2 regions of the Bacillus altaicus genome follow, and region 1 is predicted to be linked to the other one. Evidence: a T-box and tRNA genes for the amino acid it is inferred to sense, from the RefSeq annotation. Region 1 holds a T-box; the other holds one or more tRNA genes.
The links. A T-box is a leader RNA that pairs with one kind of tRNA and senses whether it is charged. The one in region 1 lies ahead of leuS (leucine--tRNA ligase), so its partner is inferred to be a tRNA-Leu.
Positions count from the first base shown of each region.

Region 2: it has a tRNA-Leu gene. The T-box ahead of leuS (leucine--tRNA ligase) is inferred to sense a tRNA for this amino acid. The anticodon was not compared.

Region 1 covers NZ_CM143394.1:998,395-1,008,582, reverse strand. Annotated here, with positions in the region: gene ACE38F_RS05245 (spore germination protein) at 1-812, shown strand, start outside; gene ACE38F_RS05240 (spore germination protein) at 829-1,929, shown strand; gene ACE38F_RS05235 (Ger(x)C family spore germination protein) at 1,899-2,984, shown strand; gene ACE38F_RS05230 (hypothetical protein) at 3,077-3,262, shown strand; gene ACE38F_RS05225 (pyrophosphohydrolase domain-containing protein) at 3,360-3,788, shown strand; gene ACE38F_RS05220 (VrrB protein) at 3,957-4,964, opposite strand; gene ACE38F_RS05215 (GNAT family N-acetyltransferase) at 5,131-5,559, shown strand; gene leuS (leucine--tRNA ligase) at 5,587-7,995, opposite strand; T-box leader at 8,061-8,279, opposite strand; gene ACE38F_RS05205 (MDR family MFS transporter) at 8,478-9,671, opposite strand; gene ACE38F_RS05200 (cation:proton antiporter) at 9,862-10,188, opposite strand, start outside.
Region 2 covers NZ_CM143394.1:49,433-59,620, reverse strand. Annotated here, with positions in the region: gene cmpA (cortex morphogenetic protein CmpA) at 1-31, opposite strand, end outside; gene ACE38F_RS00290 (SprT family protein) at 241-696, shown strand; tRNA gene ACE38F_RS00285 (tRNA-Asn) at 811-885, shown strand; tRNA gene ACE38F_RS00280 (tRNA-Ser) at 889-979, shown strand; tRNA gene ACE38F_RS00275 (tRNA-Glu) at 988-1,062, shown strand; tRNA gene ACE38F_RS00270 (tRNA-Val) at 1,067-1,142, shown strand; tRNA gene ACE38F_RS00265 (tRNA-Met) at 1,167-1,243, shown strand; tRNA gene ACE38F_RS00260 (tRNA-Met) at 1,301-1,377, shown strand; tRNA gene ACE38F_RS00255 (tRNA-Asp) at 1,381-1,456, shown strand; tRNA gene ACE38F_RS00250 (tRNA-Gln) at 1,544-1,618, shown strand; tRNA gene ACE38F_RS00245 (tRNA-Lys) at 1,624-1,696, shown strand; tRNA gene ACE38F_RS00240 (tRNA-Leu) at 1,713-1,795, shown strand; tRNA gene ACE38F_RS00235 (tRNA-Arg) at 1,893-1,969, shown strand; tRNA gene ACE38F_RS00230 (tRNA-Pro) at 1,973-2,049, shown strand; tRNA gene ACE38F_RS00225 (tRNA-Gly) at 2,051-2,121, shown strand; rRNA gene ACE38F_RS00220 (16S ribosomal RNA) at 2,198-3,750, shown strand; rRNA gene ACE38F_RS00215 (23S ribosomal RNA) at 3,898-6,818, shown strand; rRNA gene rrf (5S ribosomal RNA) at 6,869-6,984, shown strand; tRNA gene ACE38F_RS00205 (tRNA-Met) at 6,997-7,073, shown strand; tRNA gene ACE38F_RS00200 (tRNA-Asp) at 7,077-7,152, shown strand; gene tsaE (tRNA (adenosine(37)-N6)-threonylcarbamoyltransferase complex ATPase subunit type 1 TsaE) at 7,327-7,800, shown strand; gene tsaB (tRNA (adenosine(37)-N6)-threonylcarbamoyltransferase complex dimerization subunit type 1 TsaB) at 7,781-8,473, shown strand; gene rimI (ribosomal protein S18-alanine N-acetyltransferase) at 8,487-8,930, shown strand; gene tsaD (tRNA (adenosine(37)-N6)-threonylcarbamoyltransferase complex transferase subunit TsaD) at 8,930-9,946, shown strand.

The sequences.
Region 1 (10,188 bases):
ATATAAATACAGAGCGGACTGACAGAGTTACAAAGGCACTTATTGATGGCAAAATCGCTATTTTTGTTGATGGTTCTCCAAGTGTCCTCTTAACTCCTGTATCATATTTTGATTTTTTCATTTCACCAGAAGACTATAACGTTTCTTGGTTATACGCTACATTCTCAAGGATTTTAAGATTGATCGCTGTTTTATTCTCAATTTGCGCGACACCATTATATGTTGCCACTTTAAACTATCACTATGAATTAGTTCCTAGTGATTTATTGGAAACGTTAATTTTATCAAGGGCGCAAGTACCGTTTCCACCTTTAATTGAAGCACTCTTCTTAGAACTTGCCATTGATTTATTAAGAGAAGCTGGTGCGAGATTACCAATGAAAGTTGGTCAAACACTTGGTATTGTAGGCGGTATCGTAATCGGGCAGGCATCTGTACAAGCTGGTTTAACGAGTAATATTTTATTAATTATCGTTGCCTTATCAGCACTTGCATCCTTTATTACACCTATTTATAAAATGGGTAACGCCGTTCGTTTACTGCGTTTCCCATTTCTCGCCTTTGCAGAAATAGGTGGTCTATTTGGTATCTCTCTTGGATTTATCTTTTTATTTACCCATCTTTTTAGACTAACTTCTTTACGTAAACCGTACGCGCTTTTTTATCCAACTAGACAACAATCAATGAAAGATTCATGGATTCGTTTTCCATTAACGATGATTGATACACGAGATGTACAAGCGAGACCACAGCATGTGAAAAAGTCAGCAAAAGGAATTTCAACAAAACATAGATCGGATTTTGATGATTAAGAAATGAGGTGCATTGATGAGTAAAGTTCAAGAAAAATATCAAATATCTCCTATTTTTGTTTTCTTCTTAATTCACAGTGCACAGTTTGGTGCTGGCGTTCTCGGGTTTGCTCGAATTATAGCAAAAGTCGCTGGATACGACAGCTGGATGGGAGTTCTAATCACAGGAATCTGTATCCATATTCTTATATGGATGATGTATTTCTTATTAAAAGAAACAAACGGGAATTTAATTGATTTACATCGACAAACATTTGGAAAATGGCTAGGAAACGGTATTAGTCTTATCTTTATGATGTATTTTTTAACCGTCAGTATTTCTGTCATTCGAACATACGTTGAAATTATTCAAGTGTGGATGTTCCCTACCGCTTCAACTTGGATGTTAACACTCTTTTTATGCTTAGTTAGCTATTACATTATTTCTTCCGGATTTCGTGTAATTACTGGCATTTGCGTTATCGCTATTGGCGGTACATTAGGATATTTATTTCTTAGCCTTTTCGTTTTGAAGTACTCACATTGGGATAATTTACTTCCTATGTTTACACACTCTTTTTCAGATATATTAAAAGCTGCACACCTTTCAATATATAGTATGTCCGGATTTGAGGTCTATCTTATGGTATATCCATTTGTAAAACAACCTAAAAAATCGCATAAATTCGCTCAATACGGAGCACTGTTTTCAAACCTGTTATATTTATTCAGTACTCTTTTAGCCTTTACTTTTTTTAGTGAAAAACAATTATTTAAAACAATCTGGTCTCAACTCTCTATGACCCAAGTAATTCAACTTCCCTTCATAGAAAGGCTAGAATATATTGCAATTTCAGCTTATGCACTCGTTATTGTTACAAGTTCCATCCTTCCTTTATGGGCGGCAATGAGAGGAACTCACGAAATATTTCGCGTAAAACAAAGAGGGGTTCTAATCACGTTTATCCTTATCACCCTCATTGTTTCACAACTTTTAACAAACAGACACGATATTAATAATTTTATTAGTAATGCATCAAAAGTTAGTTTTTGGCTCATTTATGTATACATCCCAATCCTATTTATCATTGTGTGGGTGAAAAGAAAATGGAAAAAATCAAAAGCAAAAGCAAATTAATACTTATTTCTTGTATAACACTCTTCAGTCTAACTGGATGTTTACAAAAAAATATTATCGATGATGTACAACTTATTCAAGGAACTGTTTTCGATGTAGCAAAGGATAATAAAGTAAAAGTGACATTCGTTTGTCCCATTCAGCGAAAAGGAAATAAAGTTCAAGTTTTTGAAGGAACGGCAAATGCGGTAAAACAAGTAAAAGCAGACACATCTTTAGAATCTTCTCAACCATTTGCGAGCGGACAAATGCGAGTTGCTCTATTTACTACAAAAATTGCAAAAAAAGGAATGTCTACTACATTTGACACATTAATTCGAGATGTGAATATAGGGAACGCTTTATATGTTGCTTTATTAGAGGGAAGTGGCACTGAACTTTTAAAAGGAAAATATACGACTTCATCCAATGTTGCAATTTATATAAAGAAATTGCTAGAACATAACATGGAAACTGGTCCTTTACCAAAGGATAACCTGCATATAGGAGCATTCCGTTATTATCAAGAAGGGCAAGACTACTATATTCCGATTTTAAAGAAACATGCTGACAAAATAAAAATCATTGGAATTGGTCTTTTTAAAAAGGATAAATATATCGGTAAAATTGAGGAAAAAGATATGTTCATATTTAAAGGACTGTTAGAGAAACACAGATTAGATTCACATGAATTTAAAACGGATTCTGCGTACGTAATGATTAATAATATTCGTTCTGTTCCAACTTACGATATAAAAATAAAAAACGGTAAGCCTTCTTTTTTTATTCATGTTAAGCTTGATGCTCGTATTCAAGAATTATCGAAACAAATTAACTTAGAAAATGCAAAGAACACAAACAACATTGAAAAAGCCATCCAAAAACAATTGGATACACAGGGGAACAAACTAATTAAACAGTTTAAATCTTTAGGTGTCGATCCTCTCGGGCTAGGAGCTAAATATAAGCAACATTATCGCCCATTCAAATTAGAAGAGTGGAAACGAATGTACAAAGATGTTCCTGTTAAAATAAAATACACCGTAAATATTACAAATTCTGGTGTGATTGAATAAGTTAATGATTGAACTCCCCTCTCTGGCATGGTACAACGGAGAGGGGAGTTTTTATTTTTAAATAGAGAAAAGGGATATTTACGGGGGAGCTTATGTCTAAAAAATTAGTAAAACCTATTTTAAATGGTATTTTATTTCTCGGCGTCTTTTTATTTGCTCATACATACTTAAAAAATGTTTCTTTCACACGTTATTTGCTTGTTGTTATACCAATGTTACTTGTTGGTATGTTTGGCATCGACCTTATTTTATCTATTTTAATTAAAAAAGAAGAATAACGAGCGAACATCTTATTTCTATAAGATGTTCTTTTCATTTCATAATCACCTTATGTTACAATGAAATTCGGCACAAAGCGAGAAAGGATGAAACAACATGACAAACGAAAAAGGTTTAGATAAAGGATACGAACTTGTTGCAAAAATGCATGAAGAATTCGGACATCCTGTGACAAATACTCCAACAAAACTAACAGAAGAGCGTGCAAAAATTCGTGCTAGCTTTATGCAAGAAGAGTTAGAAGAATTTCTAGAAGCAACCACTGTTGAAGATCAATATGATGCACTTATTGACCTTATTTACTTTGCATTCGGAACGTTTGCAGAAATGGGCGTACGTCCAGATAAAGGATTTGAAATTGTAAACAACGCTAACATGGCAAAACTATTCCCTGATGGGAAACCTCGCTTCCGTGAAGGCGACGGCAAAATTTTAAAACCTGAAGGCTGGCAAGCACCAGAACCACAACTTCGTGCTGAAATCGAACGCCAACGTCAAGAGGTATTGGCAAACACAGGTAAATAATGTAAGAGAAACTGCTAAGAATATTCTTAGCAGTTTTTTGTACTATCATTCACAGGTCATGAACTTCGTATTTTACTAATGAATCAATATCGCATTTCGAACTGCAAATATGTTTTTCCTCAAAATAAAAAATCCCCTTGTACACAAGAGAATTTTTCATGTAATTCATTAATGTCCCACATGTCCAGCATGACCCGCTGCTCCAGCTGTAATTCCAGCTGTTCCCGCTGCAGTTCCAGCTCCTCCACCGTACCAAATTTGTTGTTGCCCTTGATGATTTTGTTGTCCTTGATGATGTTGCTGCCCTTGGTGGTGATGTTGTCCTTGATGATGTTGCTGCCCTTGATGGTGATGTTGCCCTTGGTGATGGTGTTGCCCTTGATGATGGTGTTGTCCTTGATGATGGTGTTGCCCTTGATGATGGTGTTGTCCTTGATGATGGTGTTGCCCTTGATGATGGTGTTGCCCTTGATGATGGTGTTGCCCTTGATGATGGTGTTGCCCTTGATGATGGTGTTGTGTTTGAAAAAGAACAGCCTGCGGATGAATTTGGTGATGACCGTGGTGATGTACTTGTTGTTGATGGTGACCGTGGTGCTGATGATGGCCATGTTGTTGATGGTGACCGTGGTGTTGATGATGACCGTGGTGCTGATGATGACCGTGGTGCTGATGATGACCGTGGTGCTGATGATGACCGTGGTGCTGATGATGACCATGGTGCACATGATGACCGTGAACACCTTGTGGGAAACCACCAACTCCACCAGCTACAACACCGACGCCAGGTACAGGAAATCCTGTTTGTACGCCTCCCACGAAATATGGAAATGTAGTTGGCATACCTACAGGCACTCCTCCTTGTGCTCCTTCTACAAAAGATGGAAATGTAGTTGGCATACCTACAGGTACTCCTCCTTGTGCTCCTCCCACGAAAGATGGAAATGTAGTTGGCATACCTACAGGCACTCCTCCTTGTGCTCCTCCTACTAATGTCGGAATTCCTGTTTGTGCTCCAGCTACTGATGTTGGAAATCCTCCTTGTGTTCCCCCCATCCAACTTGGGATTCCACCATACCCGTGTTGCCCATCTCCTCCCATGAACATCATTTGTCCATAACTATCCGATCCACCTCCGAAGAAGCCATGTGGTGCATTATTGTCCATCCCTTTCATTCCTTTCACCTCTTCTTCTCAATTTAACCTACCTTTTTTATCATATTTCCTATAGAAGAATAGGTGTTTGTCTATATGGGAATTCCGCACCTTTTTCTTCGCTCTTCATTCATGATAGGATTAATTGACTGATTATTTTTTCTTCATTCGAAAGGAGGCATTTCCATTGGAGAACGTAGCAAAGGCTTCAATCGACGATTTAGATTCAATCGTACATATAGATATCGATGTGATCGGAGACGATAGTAGACGAAATTATATTAAACACGCTATTGATGAAGGAAAATGCATAATTGCAAAAGAGGACAATTCTATTTCCGGTTTTCTAACATACGATACAAATTTCTTTGGTTGTACTTTCCTCTCATTAATAATTGTTTCGCCAACGAAAAGAAGACAAGGTCATGCAAGCTCATTAATCTCATATATGTTAAATAATTCTCCTACTCAAAAAATATTTTCTTCAGCGAACGAATCGAATACAAATATGCAAAAAGTTTTTAAAGCGAATGGATTTATGCGTAGTGGAATAATCGAAAACTTAGATGAAGGTGATCCAGAGATTATTTTTCACATAAAAAAGCTCAGAGCATAAACGCTCTGAGCTTTTATTAATAATTAATTAGTTTGCAACAACGTTAACAAGTTTTCCAGGAACGACAATTACTTTACGAACTGCTTTTCCTTCGATTTGTTCTTTAATTGCTTCAAGTGCAAGTTGTTCCATTTCTTCTTTTGATGCGTCTTTACTCATTGTTAATTTTGCGCGAACTTTGCCCATAATTTGAACAACGATTTCAACTTCATCTTCTACAAGTTTAGACTCATCAAATGTTGGCCAGCTTGCATATGTGATTGTTTCATTGTATCCAAGCTTGCTCCAAAGTTCTTCCCCGATGTGAGGTGCAACTGGTGCAATCATTTTTACGAAACCTTCTACATATTCTTTCGGAAGTGTTTCAGCTTTGTATGCATCGTTGATGAATACCATCATTTGAGAAATCGCTGTGTTGAAGCGAAGCTCTGTATAGTCTTCTGTTACTTTCTTCACTGTTTGGTGGTAAGCTTTTTCAAGCTCTTTGTTTGGTGCATCAGTAATTTTCTCACTTAATTCACCGTTATCTTGAATGAATAGGCGCCATACACGGTCTAGGAAACGACGAGCTCCGTCAAGACCATTTTCAGACCAAGCGATTGAAGCATCTAATGGTCCCATGAACATTTCGTATAGACGAAGTGTATCTGCACCATGGCTTGCTACAATATCATCCGGGTTTACAACGTTACCTTTTGATTTACTCATTTTCTCGTTGTTTTCACCTAAGATCATACCTTGGTTGAATAATTGTTGGAACGGTTCTTTCGTTGGAACTACACCGATATCATATAATACTTTATGCCAGAAACGAGCATATAATAAGTGAAGTACAGCGTGCTCTGCTCCGCCGATATAAATATCAACTGGAAGCCATTGTTTTACTTTTTCAGGATCTACAAGTGCTTCGCTGTTGTTTGGATCGATGTAGCGTAAGTAGTACCAGCAGCTACCAGCCCATTGTGGCATTGTGTTTGTTTCACGACGACCTTTTTTACCAGTTTCAGGATCAACAACATTTACCCACTCTTCAATGTTTGCAAGTGGTGATTCACCTGTACCTGAAGGACGAATGTTCTCTGTTTTCGGAAGAACTAATGGTAATTCTTCTTCTTTCACAGCTGTCATTGTACCATCTTCCCAATGGATTACTGGAATTGGCTCACCCCAGTAACGTTGGCGGCTAAATAACCAGTCACGTAGACGGTACGTTACTTTTTGATTTCCTGCGCTTGTTACTTCAAGCCACTCAATCATTTTTACGATTGCTTCTTCTTTATTTAAACCATCAAGGAATGCTGAGTTTACGTGCGCACCATCACCTGTATATGCTTCTTTTGAAATGTCTCCGCCTTTTACAACTTCCTTCATTGGAAGATTGAACGTTGATGCGAATTCATAGTCACGCTCATCGTGAGCTGGAACTGCCATTACAGCACCTGTTCCGTAAGTTGCAAGAACATAGTCAGCGATCCAGATTGGTAATTTCTCACCATTTACTGGGTTAACTGCGTAAGCACCAGTGAATACACCTGTTTTCTCTTTCGCAAGTTCTGTACGCTCTAGGTCACTCTTCATTTTTACAGAATCAATATAAGCTTCTACCGCTTCTTTTTTTTCTGTTGTTGTAATGTCAGCAACAAGTGCATGTTCTGGAGCAAGTACACAGTAGCTTGCACCAAATAGTGTATCAGGACGCGTTGTGAAAACTGTGAACTTCTCATCTGTACCATCGATGTTGAAATGTACTTCTGCACCTTCAGAACGACCGATCCAGTTACGCTGCATATCTTTTAAGCTTTCTGGCCAATCAAGATCATCTAGATCTTCTAATAGACGATCTCCGTAAGCTGTAATTTTTAACATCCACTGTCTCATCGGACGACGCTCAACTGGATGTCCACCACGCTCACTCTTCCCGTCAATTATTTCTTCATTCGCAAGTACTGTACCAAGTGCTGGGCACCAGTTTACAGGTACTTCATCAACGTAAGCTAAACCTTTTTCAAATAGTTTTAGGAAGATCCATTGTGTCCACTTGTAGTAAGTTGGATCTGTTGTATTTACTTCACGATCCCAATCGTAAGAGAAACCTAATGCCTTAATTTGATTACGAAATGTATTAATATTAAGCTCTGTAAATTCTGCCGGGCTGTTTCCAGTATCAAGTGCATATTGCTCTGCTGGAAGACCGAATGCATCCCATCCCATTGGATGAAGAACGTTATACCCTTGCATACGCTTCATACGAGATAAAATATCTGTCGCTGTATATCCTTCTGGATGCCCTACGTGTAAGCCTGCACCTGATGGATATGGGAACATATCTAGTGCATAAAATTTTGGTTTTTCCGTCTCATCTGGCGTACGGAATGTTTTATTCTCTTCCCAATGACCTTGCCACTTCTTCTCAATTTTTTGATGATTAAAGCTCATGAGATACCCTCCTTGAAATTCCATTTATTTTCACCGCCCAAAATACAAAAAACCTCTCATCCCTAGAAAGGGACGAGAGGTTATAGATTCCCGCGGTACCACCCTAAATTAATGTAATAAATACATTCGCTTAGATCCGTAACGTGGATTAACGGCAATTGCTACTAATAATTTCACAACTGCAACTCAAAGGCGAGTTCATAACGAAACGTGGATTGACTTGCACCGACCGTCAACTCTCTAAACCAGCTTCTATTACTACTACTCCTTCTCACTGTTATTACAAATATGAGTTAATGTGAACTACCCACCACTTAGTATCTCTTAAGAGCTTACTTGAAGCGGAGGCTTCTCGGTTAATCGTTACTCTTGCTAACTAACGAATTCGTCTTAGGACAGCCGAGCTAACTCCCTTGTTCCAAAGGATATTTTATTACTATTTATTTAAATATATTCTAAAACATGTTGCATGTTCCGTCAAACTAAACTGCAATTTTTTCTTCAACTGTTTCTTCTACTTTTACTCGTCTATCATAAATACTCGTTGCTATAAGCGCTACTACAAGCATTACCATGATCGCAATAAACAATACTTCCATATTGTATAAGTCAACAATCGCTCCGCCAACGACCGGTCCGAACATTTTCCCTACAGTCGCTGCGCTATTTACAACGCCTTGATAAAATCCTAACTTATCTTTCGGCGCAAGTATATTTGCAATGGTCGGAATTGCCGGCCATACGAATAATTCACCAATTGTTAATGTCACCATCGCAACGAGAAACATCGTAAATTGCTGCGCTTGACTTAAAACAATAAACGACGCCGCAAAAATGATAATTCCAATCATAATTTGTTGTTTTAAAGAACGCTTCATCCAGCGAATCAGCATACTAACAAGCGGCTGTGCACAAACAATCATCGCCCCGTTTATCGTCCATAATAAACTGTAGTGACGAAGGCTAATATTTAACTGTTGCATATACGTCGCAATTGCCCCTTGCCACTGTACGTATGTAACCCAGCATAAAGCATATGCTACACATACGATAAGAAGTGCTTTAAATCCAGGTGTAAGTGACCACCCTTTTTTCGCTTCGGCTTCTTTTTGTACCTCTTGCTCTTTTTTTGCTTCCATACCACGAAATCCAATAAAGGCGATTAAGAAGAAAATAAAATATAAAATAAAGTTCGCTAAGAAAATATAATCAAAACGATAAGACGCAACTAAACCACCGCACGCTGTTCCAATCGCAATCCCAACATTTTGTCCAACATACATTGCATTGAACGCTCGTCTCCCGCCTTCTGGCCAAACCGTACCAACCATCGCATACATCGATGGAAACACCATTCCAGAACCGAATCCGATTAATGCTAGCCACACAACATATAACGGCCAACCATGGAAAAATACAAGACCTAAAATCGATACAAGTGTAATGACAATCCCTACTAAAATTGATTTATAACCGCCCCATTTATCAAATAAAACACCGCCGAGCAAGTTTCCGATTACACCAGTAAGCGAGTTGATCATTAATACCATTCCGGCTACTGATAAAGATTTCCCTAAACTATCATGTAAGTAAATTGTATTAAAAGGCCATAAAAAAGAAGCACCCGTGACATTAATAATCATCCCAGCTACTAATAGCCATACTTTCCTTGGCATAGTCTCCCCTCCTATTCTCTTTTTTTCGTTCATATATATAACAGTAAAATTGTAGTCGTTTTTAAATAGGAAGGCAACTGATTAATAGTTGATGAAATTCAGATAATAGCACAAAGACGATTAGAATGTATTCTAATCGTCTTTGTAAGATATTAATCTATAAATAATGGAATCGTTCCCTCGCGAAAGGTTATCCAACTTCCTTTTTACGTTTTGCACTTTCTTTAGCACTCCATTTAAATATTTTGTCTAGTAGAGAGTATATTCTCCCAGACTCCTTCGTTAATAATGGCCCTAACGACGCCAATATTAAAACATATAAGGCTGAGAATGGTTTAATCGTTTCCATTAAGCCACCCGCTATCCCGAGATTCGCGACAATAATGGAGAATTCCCCGCGTGATATAAGTGTTAAACCGATATTCGTAGAAGCCTTATGCGATAACCCGGCTTTACGCCCTGCAATCATTCCAGCTGTAAAATTACCGATAAGAGTAATGAAAACTGCTCCTAATGC
Region 2 (10,188 bases), 950 kb from region 1:
GTTGCATTTGTTTCTTTAGCCACGTGGGCATAGGAATCCCTCCTTGTTTAATCCTGCTCTCAAAAAAGTAGCTCCTTTTAGTTAAGGTAACTTTGATGAGAGGTTGGTGAGTGGATTTCTAGCAATGCTGCATTTTTAGAAATCACGCTTCTTGAATGAGGATGGGTATATGTACTATTTACTATATGTATAAGAAGAGAGAAAAGTGTGAAAATATTTTTTAGTTTAGGAGGAATGAGAATGGATGAGCAAGAAATTCAGCGGTTAGTGGAAGAGGTATCGTTACAATGCTTTGGAATGCCGTTTTTACATAAAGCAATGTTTAATAGTAGGTTACGTACAACTGGTGGGCGCTATCTATTGAAGAATCATAATATAGAATTGAATTATCGATATTACGAAATATATGGTAAAGGAGAGTTAGTCGGGATTGTTAAACATGAACTTTGTCATTATCACTTACATATCACAGGAAAGGGGTATAAGCACCGAGATAGAGATTTTCGTGAGTTATTAAAGAAAGTAGGTGCACCACGTTTTTGCAAACGAATGATTAGTGAGGAGGAAACGAAAGTTTCTATGTATGAATGTATGGGGTGTTCATTTCAATATGTAAGAAGACGTCAAATAAATACACAAAGATATGTATGTGGAAAGTGTAAAGGACAACTAAAACTGGTAGTGAAAACATCTTGACAGTGAAAACGCAATCCAGTATATTATAAACATGTCACGTTTGCGCAAGACGTTGTGAAAAAACTTCTTGACTTACGATGAGAATTTTTATAAGATACAAATTGTCTTCATTATTCCGCAGTAGCTCAGTGGTAGAGCTATCGGCTGTTAACCGATCGGTCGTAGGTTCGAGTCCTACCTGCGGAGCCATACAGAGAAGTACCCAAGTGGCTCAAGGGGCTCCCCTGCTAAGGGAGTAGATCGCTAACGCGGTGCGAGGGTTCGAATCCCTTCTTCTCTGCCATACATATTGGCCCGTTGGTCAAGTGGTTAAGACACCGCCCTTTCACGGCGGTAACACGGGTTCGAATCCCGTACGGGTCACCACTTCGGAGGATTAGCTCAGCTGGGAGAGCACCTGCCTTACAAGCAGGGGGTCGGCGGTTCGATCCCGTCATCCTCCACCATATAAATTATATGAATAATATTGTCGCGGGGTGGAGCAGTACGGTAGCTCGTCGGGCTCATAACCCGAAGGTCGCAGGTTCAAATCCTGTCCCCGCAACCAAACATTCTCGTAATGTGGTTGCTAACACTTATCATATAATTATATAAATAATATTATCGCGGGGTGGAGCAGTACGGTAGCTCGTCGGGCTCATAACCCGAAGGTCGCAGGTTCAAATCCTGTCCCCGCAACCAAATGGTCCCGTGGTGTAGTGGTTAACATGCCTGCCTGTCACGCAGGAGATCGCCGGTTCGACCCCGGTCGGGACCGCCATTTTAACTTCTGCTATATGGCAGTTGTTTTTTATTGGACATTATGGTACAATAACATTTGTCTTTGAAAAGAAGATAACTATTTCGATGGGCTATAGCCAAGCGGTAAGGCAACGGACTTTGACTCCGTCATGCGCTGGTTCGAATCCAGCTAGCCCAGCCATTTACGAGCCATTAGCTCAGTTGGTAGAGCATCTGACTTTTAATCAGAGGGTCGAAGGTTCGAATCCTTCATGGCTCACTTTTGTTTTTTCCGCGCGGTCGTGGCGGAACGGCAGACGCGCTAGGTTGAGGGCCTAGTGGGGGAAACCCCGTGGAGGTTCAAGTCCTCTCGGCCGCATCAAAAAATCTTTTAAAAAAGTACTTGCATTTGAAAATGTAGTATGATAAGATAATTGAGTCGCCAAAATACAACGACGAAAAAACATCATGAATAAGCGCCCGTAGCTCAATTGGATAGAGCGTTTGACTACGGATCAAGAGGTTAGGGGTTCGACTCCTCTCGGGCGCGCCATAACGGGAAGTGGCTCAGCTTGGTAGAGCACCTGGTTTGGGACCAGGGGGTCGCAGGTTCAAATCCTGTCTTCCCGACCACGCGGGTGTAGTTTAGTGGTAAAACAAGAGCCTTCCAAGCTCTGGTCGAGAGTTCGATTCTCTTCACCCGCTTTTAGTTCTTTGAAAACTGAACGAAACAAACAACGTGAACGTCAATTTTTATTTTTAGATGCTAGACAAACTAACTTTATTGGAGAGTTTGATCCTGGCTCAGGATGAACGCTGGCGGCGTGCCTAATACATGCAAGTCGAGCGAATGGATTAAGAGCTTGCTCTTATGAAGTTAGCGGCGGACGGGTGAGTAACACGTGGGTAACCTACCCATAAGACTGGGATAACTCCGGGAAACCGGGGCTAATACCGGATAATATTTTGAACTGCATAGTTCGAAATTGAAAGGCGGCTTCGGCTGTCACTTATGGATGGACCCGCGTCGCATTAGCTAGTTGGTGAGGTAACGGCTCACCAAGGCAACGATGCGTAGCCGACCTGAGAGGGTCGATCGGCCACACTGGGACTGAGACACGGCCCAGACTCCTACGGGAGGCAGCAGTAGGGAATCTTCCGCAATGGACGAAAGTCTGACGGAGCAACGCCGCGTGAGTGATGAAGGCTTTCGGGTCGTAAAACTCTGTTGTTAGGGAAGAACAAGTGCTAGTTGAATAAGCTGGCACCTTGACGGTACCTAACCAGAAAGCCACGGCTAACTACGTGCCAGCAGCCGCGGTAATACGTAGGTGGCAAGCGTTATCCGGAATTATTGGGCGTAAAGCGCGCGCAGGTGGTTTCTTAAGTCTGATGTGAAAGCCCACGGCTCAACCGTGGAGGGTCATTGGAAACTGGGAGACTTGAGTGCAGAAGAGGAAAGTGGAATTCCATGTGTAGCGGTGAAATGCGTAGAGATATGGAGGAACACCAGTGGCGAAGGCGACTTTCTGGTCTGTAACTGACACTGAGGCGCGAAAGCGTGGGGAGCAAACAGGATTAGATACCCTGGTAGTCCACGCCGTAAACGATGAGTGCTAAGTGTTAGAGGGTTTCCGCCCTTTAGTGCTGAAGTTAACGCATTAAGCACTCCGCCTGGGGAGTACGGCCGCAAGGCTGAAACTCAAAGGAATTGACGGGGCCCGCACAAGCGGTGGAGCATGTGGTTTAATTCGAAGCAACGCGAAGAACCTTACCAGGTCTTGACATCCTCTGAAAACTCTAGAGATAGAGCTTCTCCTTCGGGAGCAGAGTGACAGGTGGTGCATGGTTGTCGTCAGCTCGTGTCGTGAGATGTTGGGTTAAGTCCCGCAACGAGCGCAACCCTTGATCTTCAGTTGCCATCATTAAGTTGGGCACTCTAAGGTGACTGCCGGTGACAAACCGGAGGAAGGTGGGGATGACGTCAAATCATCATGCCCCTTATGACCTGGGCTACACACGTGCTACAATGGACGGTACAAAGAGCTGCAAGACCGCGAGGTGGAGCTAATCTCATAAAACCGTTCTCAGTTCGGATTGTAGGCTGCAACTCGCCTACATGAAGCTGGAATCGCTAGTAATCGCGGATCAGCATGCCGCGGTGAATACGTTCCCGGGCCTTGTACACACCGCCCGTCACACCACGAGAGTTTGTAACACCCGAAGTCGGTGGGGTAACCTTTATGGAGCCAGCCGCCTAAGGTGGGACAGATGATTGGGGTGAAGTCGTAACAAGGTAGCCGTATCGGAAGGTGCGGCTGGATCACCTCCTTTCTATGGAGAATTGATGAACGCAGTTCATCAATAAACGTTGACTTGCTTTGTTTCGTTCAGTTTTGAGAGAACTATCTCTCAAGTTTAAATGTATGTTCTTTGAAAACTAGATAACAGTGTAGCTCATATTTTTTTTAATTTTAGTTTGGTTAAGTTAGAAAGGGCGCACGGTGGATGCCTTGACACTAGGAGTCGATGAAGGACGGGACTAACGCCGATATGCTTCGGGGAGCTGTAAGTAAGCTTTGATCCGAAGATTTCCGAATGGGGAAACCCACTATACGTAATGGTATGGTATCCTTACCTGAATACATAGGGTATGGAAGACAGACCCAGGGAACTGAAACATCTAAGTACCTGGAGGAAGAGAAAGCAAATGCGATTTCCTGAGTAGCGGCGAGCGAAACGGAATCTAGCCCAAACCAAGAGGCTTGCCTCTTGGGGTTGTAGGACATTCTATACGGAGTTACAAAGGAACGAGGTAGACGAAGCGACCTGGAAAGGTCCGTCACAGAGGGTAACAACCCCGTAGTCGAAACTTCGTTCTCTCTTGAATGTATCCTGAGTACGGCGGAACACGTGAAATTCCGTCGGAATCTGGGAGGACCATCTCCCAAGGCTAAATACTCCCTAGTGATCGATAGTGAACCAGTACCGTGAGGGAAAGGTGAAAAGCACCCCGGAAGGGGAGTGAAAGAGATCCTGAAACCGTGTGCCTACAAATAGTCAGAGCCCGTTAATGGGTGATGGCGTGCCTTTTGTAGAATGAACCGGCGAGTTACGATCCTGTGCGAGGTTAAGCTGAAGAGGCGGAGCCGCAGCGAAAGCGAGTCTGAATAGGGCGTTTAGTACGTGGTCGTAGACCCGAAACCAGGTGATCTACCCATGTCCAGGGTGAAGTTCAGGTAACACTGAATGGAGGCCCGAACCCACGCACGTTGAAAAGTGCGGGGATGAGGTGTGGGTAGCGGAGAAATTCCAATCGAACCTGGAGATAGCTGGTTCTCCCGAAATAGCTTTAGGGCTAGCCTTAAGTGTAAGAGTCTTGGAGGTAGAGCACTGATTGAACTAGGGGTCCTCATCGGATTACCGAATTCAGTCAAACTCCGAATGCCAATGACTTATCCTTAGGAGTCAGACTGCGAGTGATAAGATCCGTAGTCAAGAGGGAAACAGCCCAGATCGCCAGCTAAGGTCCCAAAGTGTGTATTAAGTGGAAAAGGATGTGGAGTTGCTTAGACAACTAGGATGTTGGCTCAGAAGCAGCCACCATTTAAAGAGTGCGTAATAGCTCACTAGTCGAGTGACTCTGCGCCGAAAATGTACCGGGGCTAAATACACCACCGAAGCTGCGAATTGATACCAATGGTATCAGTGGTAGGGGAGCGTTCTAAGTGCAGTGAAGTCAGACCGGAAGGACTGGTGGAGCGCTTAGAAGTGAGAATGCCGGTATGAGTAGCGAAAGACGGGTGAGAATCCCGTCCACCGAATGCCTAAGGTTTCCTGAGGAAGGCTCGTCCGCTCAGGGTTAGTCAGGACCTAAGCCGAGGCCGACAGGCGTAGGCGATGGACAACAGGTTGATATTCCTGTACCACCTCTTTATCGTTTGAGCAATGGAGGGACGCAGAAGGATAGAAGAAGCGTGCGATTGGTTGTGCACGTCCAAGCAGTTAGGCTGATAAGTAGGCAAATCCGCTTATCGTGAAGGCTGAGCTGTGATGGGGAAGCTCCTTATGGAGCGAAGTCTTTGATTCCCCGCTGCCAAGAAAAGCTTCTAGCGAGATAAAAGGTGCCTGTACCGCAAACCGACACAGGTAGGCGAGGAGAGAATCCTAAGGTGTGCGAGAGAACTCTGGTTAAGGAACTCGGCAAAATGACCCCGTAACTTCGGGAGAAGGGGTGCTTTCTTAACGGAAAGCCGCAGTGAATAGGCCCAAGCGACTGTTTAGCAAAAACACAGGTCTCTGCGAAGCCGTAAGGCGAAGTATAGGGGCTGACACCTGCCCGGTGCTGGAAGGTTAAGGAGAGGGGTTAGCGTAAGCGAAGCTCTGAACTGAAGCCCCAGTAAACGGCGGCCGTAACTATAACGGTCCTAAGGTAGCGAAATTCCTTGTCGGGTAAGTTCTGACCCGCACGAAAGGTGTAACGATTTGGGCACTGTCTCAACCAGAGACTCGGTGAAATTATAGTACCTGTGAAGATGCAGGTTACCCGCGACAGGACGGAAGGACCCCGTGGAGCTTTACTGTAGCCTGATATTGAATTTTGGTACAGTTTGTACAGGATAGGCGGGAGCCATTGAAACCGGAGCGCTAGCTTCGGTGGAGGCGCTGGTGGGATACCGCCCTGACTGTATTGAAATTCTAACCTACGGGTCTTATCGACCCGGGAGACAGTGTCAGGTGGGCAGTTTGACTGGGGCGGTCGCCTCCTAAAGTGTAACGGAGGCGCCCAAAGGTTCCCTCAGAATGGTTGGAAATCATTCGTAGAGTGCAAAGGCATAAGGGAGCTTGACTGCGAGACCTACAAGTCGAGCAGGGACGAAAGTCGGGCTTAGTGATCCGGTGGTTCCGCATGGAAGGGCCATCGCTCAACGGATAAAAGCTACCCCGGGGATAACAGGCTTATCTCCCCCAAGAGTCCACATCGACGGGGAGGTTTGGCACCTCGATGTCGGCTCATCGCATCCTGGGGCTGTAGTCGGTCCCAAGGGTTGGGCTGTTCGCCCATTAAAGCGGTACGCGAGCTGGGTTCAGAACGTCGTGAGACAGTTCGGTCCCTATCCGTCGTGGGCGCAGGAAATTTGAGAGGAGCTGTCCTTAGTACGAGAGGACCGGGATGGACGCACCGCTGGTGTACCAGTTGTTCTGCCAAGGGCATAGCTGGGTAGCTATGTGCGGAAGGGATAAGTGCTGAAAGCATCTAAGCATGAAGCCCCCCTCAAGATGAGATTTCCCATAGCGTAAGCTAGTAAGATCCCTGAAAGATGATCAGGTTGATAGGTTCGAGGTGGAAGCATGGTGACATGTGGAGCTGACGAATACTAATAGATCGAGGACTTAACCATATAATATGAAGCAAATGTTATCTAGTTTTGAAGGAATATACCTTCAATAGTTTGGTGATGATGGCAGAGAGGTCACACCCGTTCCCATACCGAACACGGAAGTTAAGCTCTCTAGCGCCGATGGTAGTTGGGACCTTGTCCCTGTGAGAGTAGGACGTCGCCAAGCTATTTATATCATCGCGGGGTGGAGCAGTACGGTAGCTCGTCGGGCTCATAACCCGAAGGTCGCAGGTTCAAATCCTGTCCCCGCAACCAAATGGTCCCGTGGTGTAGTGGTTAACATGCCTGCCTGTCACGCAGGAGATCGCCGGTTCGACCCCGGTCGGGACCGCCATTTTATATAAAGAAAAGAACGAAACAAGTTGTTTCGTATTTTTTTATTTGTTTTAACAAAAAACTAATAAAGACAGTCAAACTATCCTTAGGAAAACTCCTAAGGACTTTTTTATATATTTAAAACCTGTATAATAAAGAGCAGAGAACATTGTGAGTAAAGTAGGTGAAGTCTGTGAGTAAATATGAAATAACAACAAAATCTTCCGAAGAAACCCAGCGATTATCAGAAAAATTAGGGGGACTTGTAAAGAAACAAGATGTAATTATTTTAGAAGGTGATCTTGGAGCTGGCAAGACGACTTTTACAAAAGGACTAGCAAAAGGTCTTGGAGTGAAAAGAGTCGTAAATAGTCCTACCTTCAATATTATTAAAGAATATAAAGGAAGATTACCGCTATATCATATGGATGTGTATCGTTTAGCGGAAAGTGAAGAAGATTTAGGATTTGATGAGTATTTCTATGGTGAAGGGATTACAGTAGTAGAATGGGCTCATTTAATAGAAGCATATTTACCGAATGAGAAGTTGCAAATTAGTTTATTCCATGCTGGAGATGATACAAGAAAAATTGTACTCGAGCCAATTGGAGATCGCTATATTAGATTATGTGAGGAGCTATTACAAGATGAAAGTACTAGCAATTGATACTTCAAATTACGTAATGGGTGTATCCCTTATTGAGGAAGGGAACGTGATTGGGGAAATCATTACAAATTTAACAAAAAACCATTCTGTACGTCTTATGCCAGCTGTAGAGAAACTGTTAAAAGAATGCGGTGTAAAACCGAAAGAATTGACTAAAATTGTTGTAGCAGCTGGACCAGGATCATATACAGGTGTTCGTATAGGTGTGACAGCTGCAAAAACATTAGCTTGGTCACTTCAAATACCAATTGTAGGTGTATCAAGTTTAGAAGTGCTGGCTGCAAATGGTACTAATTTTAATGGACTAATTTGTCCTTTATTTGATGGCCGACGTGGTCAGATTTACACGGGGTTATATACATATGAAGGAGAGCGTATAACTTCAATAGAAGAAGACCGAATTATTCTTATTGTTGACTGGTTGCAAATGTTAAAAGATAAAGAACAGCCTGTTTTATTTATTGGTAACGATGTTAAATTGCATAAAGAAACAATTGTAGAATATTTAGGTGATCAAGCTGTATTTGCTCCGTTCACTATGAATAACCCAAGACCAAGTGAATTAGCATTTTTAGGATTACAAAAAGAAGAACAAGACGTGCATACGTTTGTTCCTAGCTATCTTCGTTTAGCTGAAGCTGAAACAAAATGGTTAGAAAGTCAAAAACAATAGGGGCTTACAGAAGATGGATATGATATTTAGAAAGATGGCACCTGATGATATTGCTCAAATTGTAGCTATTGAAGAAGCGTCTTTTTCAACCCCTTGGACTGCAGATGCCTTTCACCGTGAATTAGAGGTGAATGAACATGCACATTATGTCGTGCTAGAAAAAGATGGTCTCGTAATTGGATATTGTGGATTGTGGATAATTATTGATGAATCACATGTAACAAATATAGCTATCCTGCCAGAATACAGAGGTCAAAAGCTAGGGGATGCCTTATTGAAAGAAGTCATTTCCGAAGCGAAAGGGTTAGGAGTAAAAACAATGACACTTGAAGTACGCGTGTCAAATGAAGTAGCAAAGCAGTTATACAGAAAATACGGATTTCAAAATGGTGGGATTCGTAAACGATACTATGCAGACAATCAGGAAGATGGTCTTGTAATGTGGGTGAATATATAATGGGAAAAAATACAATTATACTTGGTATTGAAACAAGCTGTGATGAAACAGCTGTAGCAGTTGTTAAAAATGGAACGGAAATCATTGCGAATGTCGTTGCATCGCAAATTGAAAGTCATAAGCGTTTTGGCGGAGTTGTACCAGAGATTGCATCCCGTCATCATGTAGAAGAAATCACAGTTGTGTTAGAAGAAGCTTTAAAAGAAGCGAATATCACTTTTGAGGATATTGATGCAATTGCTGTAACAGAAGGCCCAGGTTTAGTCGGAGCACTTTTAATAGGTGTAAATGCAGCGAAAGCTGTGGCTTTTGCTCATGATATCCCTCTAGTTGGTGTTCATCATATTGCTGGTCATATTTATGCGAATCGTTTAGTAAAAGAAGTACAATTCCCGTTACTATCGCTTGTTGTATCCGGTGGACATACGGAGCTTGTTTATATGAAAGAACATGGTTCATTTGAAGTGATTGGTGAAACGCGAGATGATGCGGCAGGAGAAGCTTACGATAAAGTGGCTCGTACATTATCAATGCCTTATCCAGGTGGTCCTCATATTGATCGCCTTGCGCATGAAGGAAAACCAACAATTGATTTGCCTCGTGCGTGGCTAGAACCTGATTCGTATGATTTCAGCTTTAGTGGATTGAAATCAGCAGTTATCAACACTGTGCATAACGCAAAACAGCGCGGTATAGAAATTGCACCAGAAGATTTAGCAGCAAGTTTCCAAGAAAGTGTAATAGATGTACTGGTAACGAAAGCGTCTCGTGCAGCAGATGCTTATAATGTAAAACAAGTGCTTCTTGCTGGTGGAGTAGCTGCTAATAAAGGGCTTCGTGCACGTTTAGCAGCAGAATTTGCACAAAAAGAAAATATAGAGCTAATTATTCCTCCTCTATCTTTATGCACAGATAATGCAGCGATGATTGCGGCTGCAGGTACAATTGCGTACGAACAAGGAAAACGCGCTACATTAGCTTTAAATGCAAATCCAGGATTAGATATTGAAGCATAGTTATACACAAAATTAACCACAGCTTGTGGATAAAACCCATATTATCTGTTGATAATATGGGTTTTTTTGTGTACATAAAATGTGTATAACTTTTTGTGTGACTGTGGATAATGTGGAAAAGTTATTTGGAAGTTTATATTATAAAGGTGGATATGTGCATAACCTTGTGGATAACATAGAGGAAGTCTGACCTTTGAAGAAATTCTTTTTTGGGAAATAAAAAACAAGGAGATGTCCAAAAA